Linked DNA regions of Polymorphobacter megasporae. The protein of the gene in region 1 interacts with the protein of each later gene in a pairwise test. Links are inferred from orthologs where the notes say so. Each region holds a gene or a part of one and is shown in the gene's direction. Other genes may lie near its edges.

What was found. The genes of interacting proteins can lie anywhere in the genome.
Region 2: the proteins of KTC28_RS05515 (region 1) and mrdA interact in binary tests that used the Escherichia coli proteins (3 or more experiments, as listed by UniProt). The link is inferred for Polymorphobacter megasporae from one-to-one orthologs.

What each region holds. Positions count from the first base shown.
Region 1 is NZ_CP081848.1:1,184,279-1,190,214, reverse strand. Bases 846-3,909 are described here. They hold KTC28_RS05515 (penicillin-binding protein 1A), read left to right. Parts: upstream 846-1,202; coding sequence 1,203-3,617; downstream 3,618-3,909. Other genes in these bases: cobU (bifunctional adenosylcobinamide kinase/adenosylcobinamide-phosphate guanylyltransferase), read left to right, coding at 846-1,149. Also shown: KTC28_RS05525 (TonB-dependent receptor plug domain-containing protein), read right to left, coding at 1-250; more of cobU, read left to right, coding at 634-845; KTC28_RS05505 (pilus assembly protein HicB), read right to left, coding at 4,879-5,172; KTC28_RS05500 (PIN domain-containing protein), read right to left, coding at 5,169-5,582; KTC28_RS05495 (Xaa-Pro dipeptidase), read left to right, coding at 5,795-5,936. UniProt on the Escherichia coli protein: Cell wall formation. Synthesis of cross-linked peptidoglycan from the lipid intermediates.
Region 2 is NZ_CP081848.1:2,633,563-2,639,379, reverse strand. The notes cover bases 1,853-4,797. They hold mrdA (penicillin-binding protein 2), read left to right. Parts: upstream 1,853-2,297; coding sequence 2,298-4,298; downstream 4,299-4,797. Other genes in these bases: rodA (rod shape-determining protein RodA), read left to right, coding at 4,306-4,797; mreD (rod shape-determining protein MreD), read left to right, coding at 1,853-2,287. In the rest of the region: KTC28_RS12300 (rod shape-determining protein), read left to right, coding at 1-832; KTC28_RS12295 (rod shape-determining protein MreC), read left to right, coding at 855-1,760; more of mreD, read left to right, coding at 1,757-1,852; more of rodA, read left to right, coding at 4,798-5,412; KTC28_RS12270 (aminotransferase class I/II-fold pyridoxal phosphate-dependent enzyme), read left to right, coding at 5,647-5,817. UniProt on the Escherichia coli protein: Catalyzes cross-linking of the peptidoglycan cell wall. Responsible for the determination of the rod shape of the cell. Is probably required for lateral peptidoglycan synthesis and maintenance of the correct diameter during lateral and centripetal growth.

The sequences.
Region 1 (5,936 bases):
TCGCGGTGCCGATGCCGCCGTTGCGGGCAAAGCTGACCCCCGGAACGGTGCGGAGCAGATCGACGACCGTGTTGTCCTGGCGGCGGGCGATCTCGGCGGCGTCGATGACGGTGATCGACTGGCCGACCCGCGACAGCGGCTCGGGCGTGCGGTCGGCGGTGACGACGATCGTATCGGGCGCATCGTCGGCGCGGGCGGCGGCGGTCAGGACGAGGCCGGTGGAGGCGAGTAGAATATGAAATGAGCGCATTGGTATCCCCTTGATCGACAACAAGGGGCCGCATGCACCGGTGGCACGCATCAGCATTCGCGAAGACACGGGAGCTTTCCCGCGCGCACGACCCCGACGACGTCGACACGCGAGGATTTCACCTCGATCGCTTGGAACACCCCGTCCACGCGAAGGTACGACCGCGACAGGCAGGTCTCCTGGCTCCCGGGTCAGCACCTTCATCCCGCCTTCCCGGAGCGTAAACTCCAGTGGCACTTGGGCGAAGGCTCGCCGGTTACAGTTGCGGGCACAGCCCCGGATTACAGACCGACTGTCTGCTTCCGGGTTCCCTTTTCATCCCATCTCTGGGAACCTGTCACGATCGACGCCTTATCGGCGCGCGGCGGCGGGGGCAAGCAAGTTTGACCGAGACACGATCGACCTTGTTCATCGGCGGCGCGCGTTCGGGCAAGAGCCGGCTGGCACAACGCGCGGCCGAATCCTCCGGCGGCGAGCTCGTCTTCATCGCCACCGCGCAGGCGTTCGACGACGAGATGCGCGACCGCATCGCCCGCCATCGCAGCGACCGCGATGCCCGCTGGCGCACGGTCGAAAGCCCGCTCGACCTCCCCGAGGCAATCGTCCGCGAGGCGAGTGCCGGTCGCACGCTTCTGGTCGATTGCCTGACCTTGTGGGCAAGCAACACCATGCTTGCCGGGGTCGACGCCGACGCGGCAGGCGCTGAGCTTGTCGCGGCAATCGCGTCCTCCGCAGGGATCATCGTCCTCGTCACCAACGAAGTCGGCTGGGGAATCGTCCCCGACAACGCGCTTGCACGGCAGTTCCGCGACGTCGCCGGGCGACTGAACCAGCAAGTCGCCGCCGCTGTCGACGATGTCCGGCTGGTCGTCGCCGGGATCGCGATGCGACTGAAATAGCGGCGCGACAGACCACGCTTTCACCCGCGCGCGGCCATGCTATACCCCGCCCCGTGACCACCGCCCGCCGTCTCCGCACCGCCGCAATCATTCTCGGCGTGCTCGTCCTGCTCGGCGCGGCTGCCGCGGTCGGACTGTATGCGTGGGTGACGACCGGGCTGCCCGATGCGTCGAAACTCGCCGAATACGCCGCGCCGCTGCCGTCGACCGTGCGCGGCAACGACGGCACGATCCTAACGAGCTTCAGCCGCGAGCGTCGCCTGTACCTGAGCTACGACGAACTGCCGCCGCGGCTGGTCCAGGCGTATATCTCGGCCGAGGACAAGGACTTCTTCCACCACGGCGGAATCGACTTCCTCGGCATCGCCCGCGCCGCATGGACCAACCTCGGCTCGTCGGGCCGGCCCAAGGGCGCCTCGACGATCACCCAGCAGGTGGCGAAGAACCTGCTGCTCAACGGTGAGGTCAGCTACGTCCGCAAGCTGAAGGAGGCGGTGCTCGCACGGCGGATCGAGGCGGCGTTCACCAAGCAGCAGATCCTCGAACTCTACCTCAACCAGATATTCCTCGGGCGGAACAGCTACGGCGTCGAGGCGGCAGCGCAGTCGTATTTCGGCAAGTCGGTCGCCGATCTCGACCTTGCGCAGGATGCGTATCTCGCGATCCTGCCCAAGGCGCCGTCGACCTATTCGCCAACCGTCCATGTCGAACGCGCGCTCGCGCGGCGGGCGTATGTGCTCAACCAGATGGCGGCGAACGGCTATATCACCAAGGCCGAGGCAGCCGCAGCGACCGCCGAGCCGATCGACGCGGTGGCGAACCGCGCCCCGCCGAAGCTCGATACCGGCGATTATTTCCTCGAGGACGTCCGCCGGACGCTGATCGCCAAGTTCGGCGAGAAACCCGGCGACGGGCGCAACAGCGTTTACGGCGGCGGGCTGTGGATCCGCACCTCGCTCGATCCGAAGCTCCAGGCTGCTGCTGAGAAGGCATTGCGCGACGGCCTCGTCCGCTACGACCGCGGCAAGGGCTGGCACGGTGCCCCCGCGCATATCGATACGAGCGACGGCTGGCCCGAGCGCTTGCAGTCGGTGCATCTCGGCGTCGGCTATGCCGACTGGTATCCGGCGGTCGTCCTCGGGCGGGAGGGCGAGGACTTCCGCATCGGCTTCACCGACGGCTCGACGGGCACGCTGCTTGCCTCGAGTGCGACGAGCACGCTCAACAATATCCCGGCGGCGCGGCTGCTCAAGACCGGCGACGTCGTCCCCGTGGCGAAGTCGGGGCGCAGCTACGCGTTGCGGCAGATCCCGGCGATCTCGGGCGGCTTCGTCGCCGAAGACCCGCACACCGGGCGGGTACTGGCGATGGTCGGCGGCTTCGACGCGCGCGCATCGAGCTTCAACCGCGCGACGCAAGCGCTGCGCCAGCCGGGGTCGACCTTCAAGCCGATCGTCTATGCGACCGCGATGGACAACGGCTTCACCCCGTCGTCGATCGTCGTCGACGCGCCATATTGCGTCTTCCAGACCAAATCGCTCGGGACCAAATGCTTCAAGAACTTCGGCGGCGGCTATGCCGGGGCGCAGACGTTGCGCTGGGGGCTCGAACAGTCGCGCAACCTGATGACGGTGCGTGTCGCGTACAACACCGGCATGGACAAGGTTGTCGCGCAGGCGAAGGCGCTCGGTGTCGGCGACTATCCGGCGGTTTTGGCGATCGCGCTCGGCGCGGGCGATACGACGGTCGGGCGCATGGTCAACGCCTACTCACAGCTGTTCAACGCCGGGCGCAAGATGTCGCCGACACTGATCGACTTCGTCCAGGACCGCGACGGCAAGGTCATCTGGCGCGCCGACGAGCGCCAATGCGACGGCTGCAACACGCCCGACTACGCCGGCGAGCCGATGCCCCGCCCCGGCGGTGTCCCGAAACAGGCGATCGACGCGCGAACCGCCTACCAAATCGTCCACCTGATGGAGGGTGTCGTCACCCGCGGCACAGCCGTCCGGCTGCGCGACTTCGAACGCCCGATGGCGGGCAAGACCGGCACGACCAACGGCCCGACCAACGTCTGGTTCGTCGGCGGCACCCCCGACCTCGTCGGCGGGCTGTACCTCGGCTACGACAAGCCGCGCCCGCTCGGCGGCGGCGCGCAGGGGTCGACGATCGCGGTGCCGGTGTTCCACGAATTCGCCGACGTCGCATTGAAGGACATGCCGAAGATCCCGTTCCAGGTCGCCCCCGGCATCCGCATGGTCAAGGTCGAGCGCCGCTCGGGCAAGCGCGTCTACGGCGGCACCCCCGACGACACCGACATCAAGGCGTCGATCATTTGGGAGGCGTTCAAACCGGAGAGCGAACCGCGCCGCACCGGAAGCCTCGCGCGCGACCCCGTGGCGGAGAAGGGGCATGTCGTGGTCCGCTCGGACTCCGATTTCTTGCGCAAGAGCGGCGGGATATACTAGGCGGGCTGCCCACACCTATATCTGTACTCTCGGCCACCGCCGGGATGACAATTGAAGTTTAGGACCACCGAAAATGCGTGCCGAGGGCGAAGCCCATGTCGTTAAAATTCAGCAGGCGCTCGACCTGCTGAGGAGGTTTCTTTGACTGGGATCGCGCCCTCCGCCGTCTCGACGAACTGAACGCGCGGGTTGAAGACCCGACGCTGTGGAACGACCCCAAGGCCGCGCAGGCCGTCATGCAGGAGCGCCGTCGTCTCGATGAGGCGATTTCGGCGACGCGCGCGATCGAGAGCGAGCTGGCCGACACCTCCGAACTGATCGAGATGGCCGAGGCGGAGGGCGACACCGCGATGGCCGACGACGGCGTCGCCGCGCTGGGCGCGCTCGCAGCGAAGGCCGAGACCGACAAGGTCGCAGCCCTTCTTGCCGGAGAGGCCGACGGCAACGACAGCTATATCGAGGTCAATTCGGGCGCGGGCGGGACCGAGAGCCAGGACTGGGCCGGGATGCTCCAGCGAATGTACACCCGCTGGGGCGAGAAGCGCGGCTTCAAGGTCGAGCTGATGGACTATCACGCCGGCGAGCAGGCGGGGATCAAGTCGGCGACGCTGCTTCTAAAGGGCGCGGGCGCATACGGCTGGGCCAAGACCGAAAGCGGCGTCCACCGCCTCGTCCGGATCAGCCCGTACGACAGCGCGGCGCGGCGGCACACCAGCTTCGCCAGCGTCTGGGTCTATCCGGTGGTCGACGACGACATCGACATCGTCGTCGACGACAAGGATTTGAAGATCGACACCTACCGCGCCTCCGGGTCGGGCGGCCAGCACGTCAACACCACCGACTCCGCGGTCCGCATCACCCACCTGCCGAGCGGCGTCGTCGTCGCCTGCCAGAACGAGCGCTCGCAGCACAAGAACCGCGCGACCGCGATGAAGATGCTCAAGGCCCGGCTGTACGAACGCGAACTCGCGCGGCGCGAAGCGGAGTCGGCGGAGGTCGAGGCGGGCAAGACCGACATCGGCTGGGGCCACCAGATTCGATCGTACGTCCTCCAGCCGTACCAGCTTGTCAAGGATCTGCGGACCGGGGTCACGAGCACCGCGCCGGGGGATGTTCTCGACGGCGCACTCGACCCGTTCATGGCGGCAGCGCTGTCGCAGCGCGTTACGGGCGAGCAGGTCGATGTCGACGACGCCGATTAGGGCTCGAGCCAGAGCTTGCCGATGACGCTCGGCCAGCAGCAGGCCGACGGTCGCGTCGATCAGCCTGCCGGACCGAAGCGTGTCGCAAGATCGGTCGGTACCTCGTCCCCGTCGCGCGGCGGCACTCCGCCCGTTCGCCCCATCAGCCGGTCGAACGCCGCCCAGTCCGCAGCCTCTCGCCGGTCGGTGAAATACGCCGCCGTCCGCATCGCGCCGACCTTTTCGGCAACGGCGGAGGCGACGAACTGGTTGAAGCTGGTGCCGTCGGTTGCAGCGAGGCGCTCGGCCTCACGCTTGATCGACGCGGGCAGGCGCAGCGGGTAGGTCGGGGTCCGAGCGGGACGGTCGGTCATATCAGCCTCCTCAACGCCTCGCCGGGCGTCATGAATGTAATTCCGAAGCGCGCCGGAGCAACGCCAAAGTCGCGGCGGTTGAACCCGACGATCGCCGCCGCCCGCCCGTTGACCGCTGCTTCGAGAACAAGCTCGTCGCCCGGGTCGCGAAGCTGCGGTCGCCACAGGAACCATACGTCGGCAGGTTCGAGCAAGCCTACCAGCGCATCGAGAAACACCATCAGATCACCCGGCGAGAACCCCGCCGCAACGACATGCTCGGCCCGCGAACACACCGCCTCATACTCGATCGCGAGCGGCACGGTCGCCGTCAGCACGACCTCACCCCGGCGCGCCGCCCGCACCAGCGCCGCTGATCCTCCGGTCGGCGAGCGCATCGCCGCGACGACTGCGTCCGTGTCGAGTACCATGCGCATGGCTGCCATGTATCATGTTCCGGGCGATGTGACAGCGGTTTGCGTTCCTGCGCTGTTTTACCAATGGTGAGATGCTCGCTCACGCATGGGCGACACGGAAGCCAGGTGCTTGGTATTGCCACGTCGTTGCCACCGGTCCACTTTCATTCGCCGCGCGGGCGGCAGTTGCCTCTCCACGAGGAAGATGAAGAGTTAGAGGGGCCACCATGATCCGCACACTGTTACTCGCCGCCGTCCTCGCCACGCCCGCGACCGCAGAAACCATCGCAGTCACTGCCGCCCACCTACTCGACCCCGCTACCGGCAAGACAATCGACAACCCCGTCGTCGTCGTCACCGACGGCCATG
Region 2 (5,817 bases), 1.4 Mb from region 1 along the record:
CGAGACGATCCGCCCGTTGCGCGACGGCGTCATCGCCGACATCGACGTCGCCGAGCAGATGATCAAATATTTCATCGGCAAGGTCCACACCTCCAAATTCCCGCGCTTTCCGCAGATCGTCATCTGCGTCCCGTCGGGATCGACTTCCGTGGAGAAGCGCGCGATCCGCGACGCCGCGAACAACGCCGGGGCGAGCCAGGTCTATCTGATCGAGGAGCCGATGGCGGCGGCGATCGGCGCGGGGATGCCGGTGACCGAGCCGATCGGCAGCATGGTCGTCGACATCGGCGGCGGCACGACCGAAGTCGCGGTGCTGTCGCTTCGCGGCCTCGCCTACACCACCAGCGTCCGCGTCGGCGGCGACAAGATGGACGAGGCGATCGTCAGCTACGTCCGCCGCAACCATAACCTGCTGATCGGCGAGATGACCGCCGAGCGGATCAAGAAGCAGATCGGGATTGCCCGCGCGCCCGCCGACGGCGTCGGGTTGACCATGGAGATCAAGGGCCGCGACCTGATGAACGGCGTGCCGAAGGAAATCACAATCAACCAGGCGCAGATCGCCGACGCGCTCGCCGAGCCGGTCTCGGCGATCGTCGAGGGCGTTCGCCTCGCGCTCGAGAATACACAGCCCGAACTCGCCGCCGACATCGTCGACCAGGGCATCGTCCTGACCGGCGGCGGCGCGCTGCTCCACGAACTCGCCGACGTGCTGCGCGAGGCGACCGGGCTGCCGGTGACGGTCGCCGACGATCCGCTGACGTGCGTCGCGCTCGGCACCGGGCGCGCGCTCGAGGACCCGATGTACCGCGGCGTCCTGACCACCGCCTGAGTTTGAGCCCGGGAGCCGCGCCATGGACTGGCCGCCGCCGCGCCGGACGTCGTACGCGAGGCGCGAGCAGAATCTTGCGTTGATCGGTGCCGTCGTAACCGGCGCGGTGCTCGCGACCGCGCTGCTGCTGCTCGTCCTCAGCCGCGTCAACCCGGCATATACCAACCGGCTGCGGAGCGGGACCGCCGACCTCGTGGCGCCGTTCTGGGCGACCGTCCGCGCGCCGTTCGACTGGCTCGGCGGCGGCGTCGATGCGATCGGTGAGTATATCGCGACCGTTCCGCGCAACCGTGTCCTGACTGCCGAAGTCGCCCGCGATCGGCTCGACCTGCAGAGCCGCGACGCCGCGATCGCCGAGAATATCGCGCTCAAGAAGCTCCTCCATGTCATCGAGCCGCGGACCGAAGTTGTCGCCGTGACCCGCTTTGCCGGGGCGTCGATCGGCAGCTACGCCCGGACCGCGATGGTCGCCGCCGGGCATGCCAACGGGGTGTTCGCCGGACAGGCCGTTCGCGCCGATGCCGGGCTCGTCGGGCGGACGGTCGAGGCGGGCGAGCACGCCGCGCGGATCCTGCTGCTCACTGACACCAACAGCCGGGTACCGGTGATCATCGTTCGCACCGGCCAGCCCGCGCTCGCGGTCGGCGCGGCTGGACGTCTGCTCGAAGTCCACGACCGGCTCGGGGCGGAGGTGCCGTTGAAGGTCGGCGACCGGCTGGTGACGTCGGGCGCGGGCGGGCTGTTCGCGCCGCAGATCCCGGTCGCGGTCGTTACCGACACCGCCGAGCCGCCACACGCGCTGCCCTACGCCGACCCGGCGACGCTGAGCTATGTCGCGATCGTCCGCGCGTATCTGCCGATCCCGGCACAGGCCGAGGCGCCCCCCGTCGACGCGGTGCCGGTGCCGCGCGAAGCGAAGAAGCATTGAACGCGCCGTATCGCCTGCTCGGCCCCGCCGACCGGGTGCGCTGGTGGCAGGCGCAGGTCGAGCGCGTCGTCCCCGCGATCGTCACGCTAGTCCTCGTTGCGGCGATGACGGTGCCGATCTTTGCCAGCGTGCCGATCCTGCCGCACCTCGGGCTGCTTGGCGTTTTTGTCTGGGCGACCTTCCAGCCGGGGCTGATGCCGCCGTGGCTCGCGTTCCTGATCGGGGTCGCGTGCGATATCCTGTTCGGCCTGCCGCTTGGGATCAACGCGACGCTGCTGCCGGCGGTCGCGCTGTTCGTCCGGCTGGTCGAGGCGCGCTACGGCACCCATCGCTACGGCTTCGACTGGCTGCTCGCGAGCGGGGTCATCGTCGCCTTCGAGCTGTTGCAATGGTGGCTGCTCGCGCTCGCGGGCACGCACGGTCCGCTGACCCCGCTGCTCGTCCAGGCAGCGACGACGATCCTCGCTTATCCCGCCATCGTCCTGCTGTTCGCCTCGATCCAGCGGCGGCTGCAGGCGGCGCGGTGAGGCTGTGCTGATGTCGTCCGAAATCATCTCCGGCGGCGGCTCCGCACGCCTCGCCGGTCCCGCTGCAGGCAACCAGCAGTTCAGCCGCCGCGCGTTCGTCGTCGGCGGAGCGATGGGCGCGGTCGGGCTGACGCTTGCGGGCCGCATGGCGTATCTGTCGATCTGGCAGGGCGAGAAATACGCGCTGCTCGCCGAGGGCAACCGCGTCTCGCTCCGGCTGATCCCGCCGCGTCGCGGATGGATCGTCGACCGACAGGGCAAACCGCTCGCGTTGAACCAGCCCGATTACCGGCTCGAATTGATCCCCGAGGCGGTGACCGATCTCGACGCGACGCTCGCCGCGGTGAGTAGGGTCCTGCCGCTAACGGCGGAGGATATCGAGCGCATCCGCAGCGACGTCGCGCGCCAGCCGAAATACATGCCGGTCGAGATCGCGCACGGCCTGAGTTGGCCGACTTTCGCCGCGATCAACGTCAATTTGCCCGACCTGCCGGGGGTCCAGCCGCTGCCGGGCTTCCTCCGCGTCTATCCGGGCGGCGACCATTTCGCGCATTTGCTCGGCTATGTCGGCACACCGACGCCCGAGCAATTCGCGGTGACGCACGACCCGCTGCTGATCTTCCCCGGCTACAAGATCGGCAAGGACGGCATCGAGCGCCGCGCCGACGCCCGGCTGCGCGGCACTGCGGGCGCGCGCCGGGTCGAGGTCAATGCGCGCGGGCGGGTGATCCGCGATCTCGACACGCGCCCCGACATCCCCGGCAAGACGCTGCGGCTGACGATCGACCGCGACCTGCAGGCCTACGCCGCGCGCCGCCTGACCGACAATTCTGCGAGCGTCGTCGTGATGGACTGCACCACCGGCGACGTCCTGTGCATGGTGTCGATGCCGGCGTACGACCCCAACGCCTTCTCGACCCGCGTCACCGCGAAGCTGTGGGCCGAGCTTCAAGCCGACGACCACCACCCGCTGATCAACAAGAGCGCGCAGGGGCTCTACCCCCCGGGCTCGACCTTCAAGACGATGACCGCGCTTGCGATCCTCGGCAGCGGGATCAGCGCCGACGCGGCGTGCAACTGCACCGGCACCTACCGGCTCGGCAACGCCGCGTGGCACTGCTGGTCGAAGCGCGGCCACGGGCGGGTCGATCTCCACAAGGCGATCCCGCAAAGCTGCGACGTCTATTTCTACACCTTCGGCCGCGCGGTCGGGGTCGATGCGATCGCCGCCACCGCGCACAAGTTCGGACTCGGGCAGAAGTTCGACCTGCCGCTGCCCGGCCAGTCGGCGGGCATCATTCCCAACACCGCGTGGAAGCTCGCGCGCTACAAGAAACCCTGGGGCATCGGCGACACGCTCAATACGTCGATCGGCCAGGGCTATATCGTCGCCAATCCGCTTCAGCTCGCGGTGATGGCGGCGCGGCTCGCGAGCGGCAACGCGGTCGAGCCCCGGCTGTTCGCCGACGACCCGCACGTCGCCCCGCCCCCGCTCGATATCCCGCCCGAGCATCTGGCGGTCGTCCGCCAGGGCATGACCAACGTCGTCAACAGCCCCGGCGGTAGCGGCAAGACCACGCGACTGATGGTCGACGGAGTGCAGATGGCGGGCAAGACCGGATCGGCGCAGGTTCGTAACATCAGCAAGGCCGACCGCCGCGCAGGGCGCACCAAGAGCGAACTCCAGCCGTGGAAATATCGCGACCACGGCCTGTTCGTCGCCTTCGCCCCCGCCGACGCGCCGAAATACGCGATCAGCGTCGTCCTCGAACACGGCAACCACGGGGCCGCCGCCGGGATCATCGCGCGTGACGTGATGACGTACCTGTTCGAACCCGAGCGCGCGATGGCGACCCTCGCCCCGCTCGAACGCGCTTATGAGGCGAAGAAGGCCGCCGCGCTCGCTGCCGCCGAGGCCACCGCCAAGGCTGCGTCGATGCCGGTCGATGCCGCCGCAGTCGCGGCGAGCCTGACCCCCGACGCCGAACCGTCCGGCCCGGTCGACGAATGAGCGAGTCATGCTGAACGGCTTTTGGTCGGCGCGCCTCCGCGAACTGCCGTGGGCGGTGATCGCGGCGATCGTCACGGTCGGCGGCTTCGGGCTCGTCGTGCTGTATTCGGCGGCCGGGGGCAGCTTCCAGCCGTGGGCGCTCAAGCAGGGTATCCGCTTCGGCGTCCTGCTCGTGGCGATGCTCGGCCTATCGCGGGTGCCGGTCGAGATGTGGCTCAAATGGGCATACCCGCTTTATGGCGCGGTCCTGCTCGGATTGATCGGCGTCGAAGCATTGGGCGCGATCGGCGGGGGCAGCCGCCGCTGGCTCGACCTCGGCATCATCCAGCTCCAGCCGTCGGAGTTCATGAAGCTCGCGATCATCCTCGCGCTCGCCCGCTACTATCATTACGTTCCGCGCCAATATGCCGGGAAGCTGATTACGCTCGGGCCACCGCTCGTCCTGATCGCGATGCCCGCCGCGCTCGTCATGCTCCAGCCCGACCTCGGCACCGCGCTCGCGATCACCTTTGGCGGGGTGGTGATGATGTTCCTCGCGGGCGTGTCGATGTGGCTGTTCCTCGGCGCCGGAGCCGCCGCCGGAGCCGCCCTCCCCGTCGTCTGGTCGATGATGCACGATTACCAGCGCAAGCGCGTGCTGATCTTCCTCGACCCCGCGAGCGATCCGCTTGGCGCGGGGTATCACATTACCCAATCGAAGATCGCGATCGGCAGCGGCGGGCTGTTCGGCAAAGGCTTCCTTCACGGCACCCAAAGCCACCTCGACTATCTGCCCGAGCTCCACACCGACTTCATCTTCGCGACGATGGCGGAGGAATGGGGACTTGCGGGCGGGCTGTTCATCCTCGCATTGTTCAGCATCATCCTCGTCTGGGCGGTCCGCGTCGCGCTGTCGGCCCGCGCTCCGTTCGCCCGGCTCGCGGCAATGGGGCTCGGGGTGACATTATTCTTCTATCTCGCGATCAACATGATGATGGTCACCGGCCTTGCCCCGGTCGTCGGCATCCCGCTGCCGCTGGTCAGCTACGGCGGCTCGGCGATGATGACGGTGCTGATCCTGCTGGGCATCGTCATAGGTATCGCCCGCGGCAAGGGCGAAGCGCTCGGGAGGTAGGTCTTTCGCTAGACAAGCCCGAAAACCGATGCTATCCGCCCCCCTCGCTCGACGCGATGCTCGGGTACGATGGACGCATAGCTCAGTTGGTAGAGCAGCTGACTCTTAATCAGCGGGTCCCTGGTTCGAACCCAGGTGCGTTCACCATTCTCCAGTCAGACAGGGCAGTTGGTTCGTTTCTGCACGGCGCGACGGGGCGCTCTCGAAGCGGACCGCGTAATTCGAAAGTCCGGCGTGGCACCATTGACCGAGCACGGCGGGCGGGTCGATGCGGCGCGCAGCCTGTATCCCGATGCGCCGTTGCCGTGGCTCGACCTGTCGACGGGGATCAACCCGTCCGCCTGGACGCCAGCGGTCGATCCGCTGATCGATCTGCGCGCCCTGCCGTCGCCAAGTTCGCTTGCA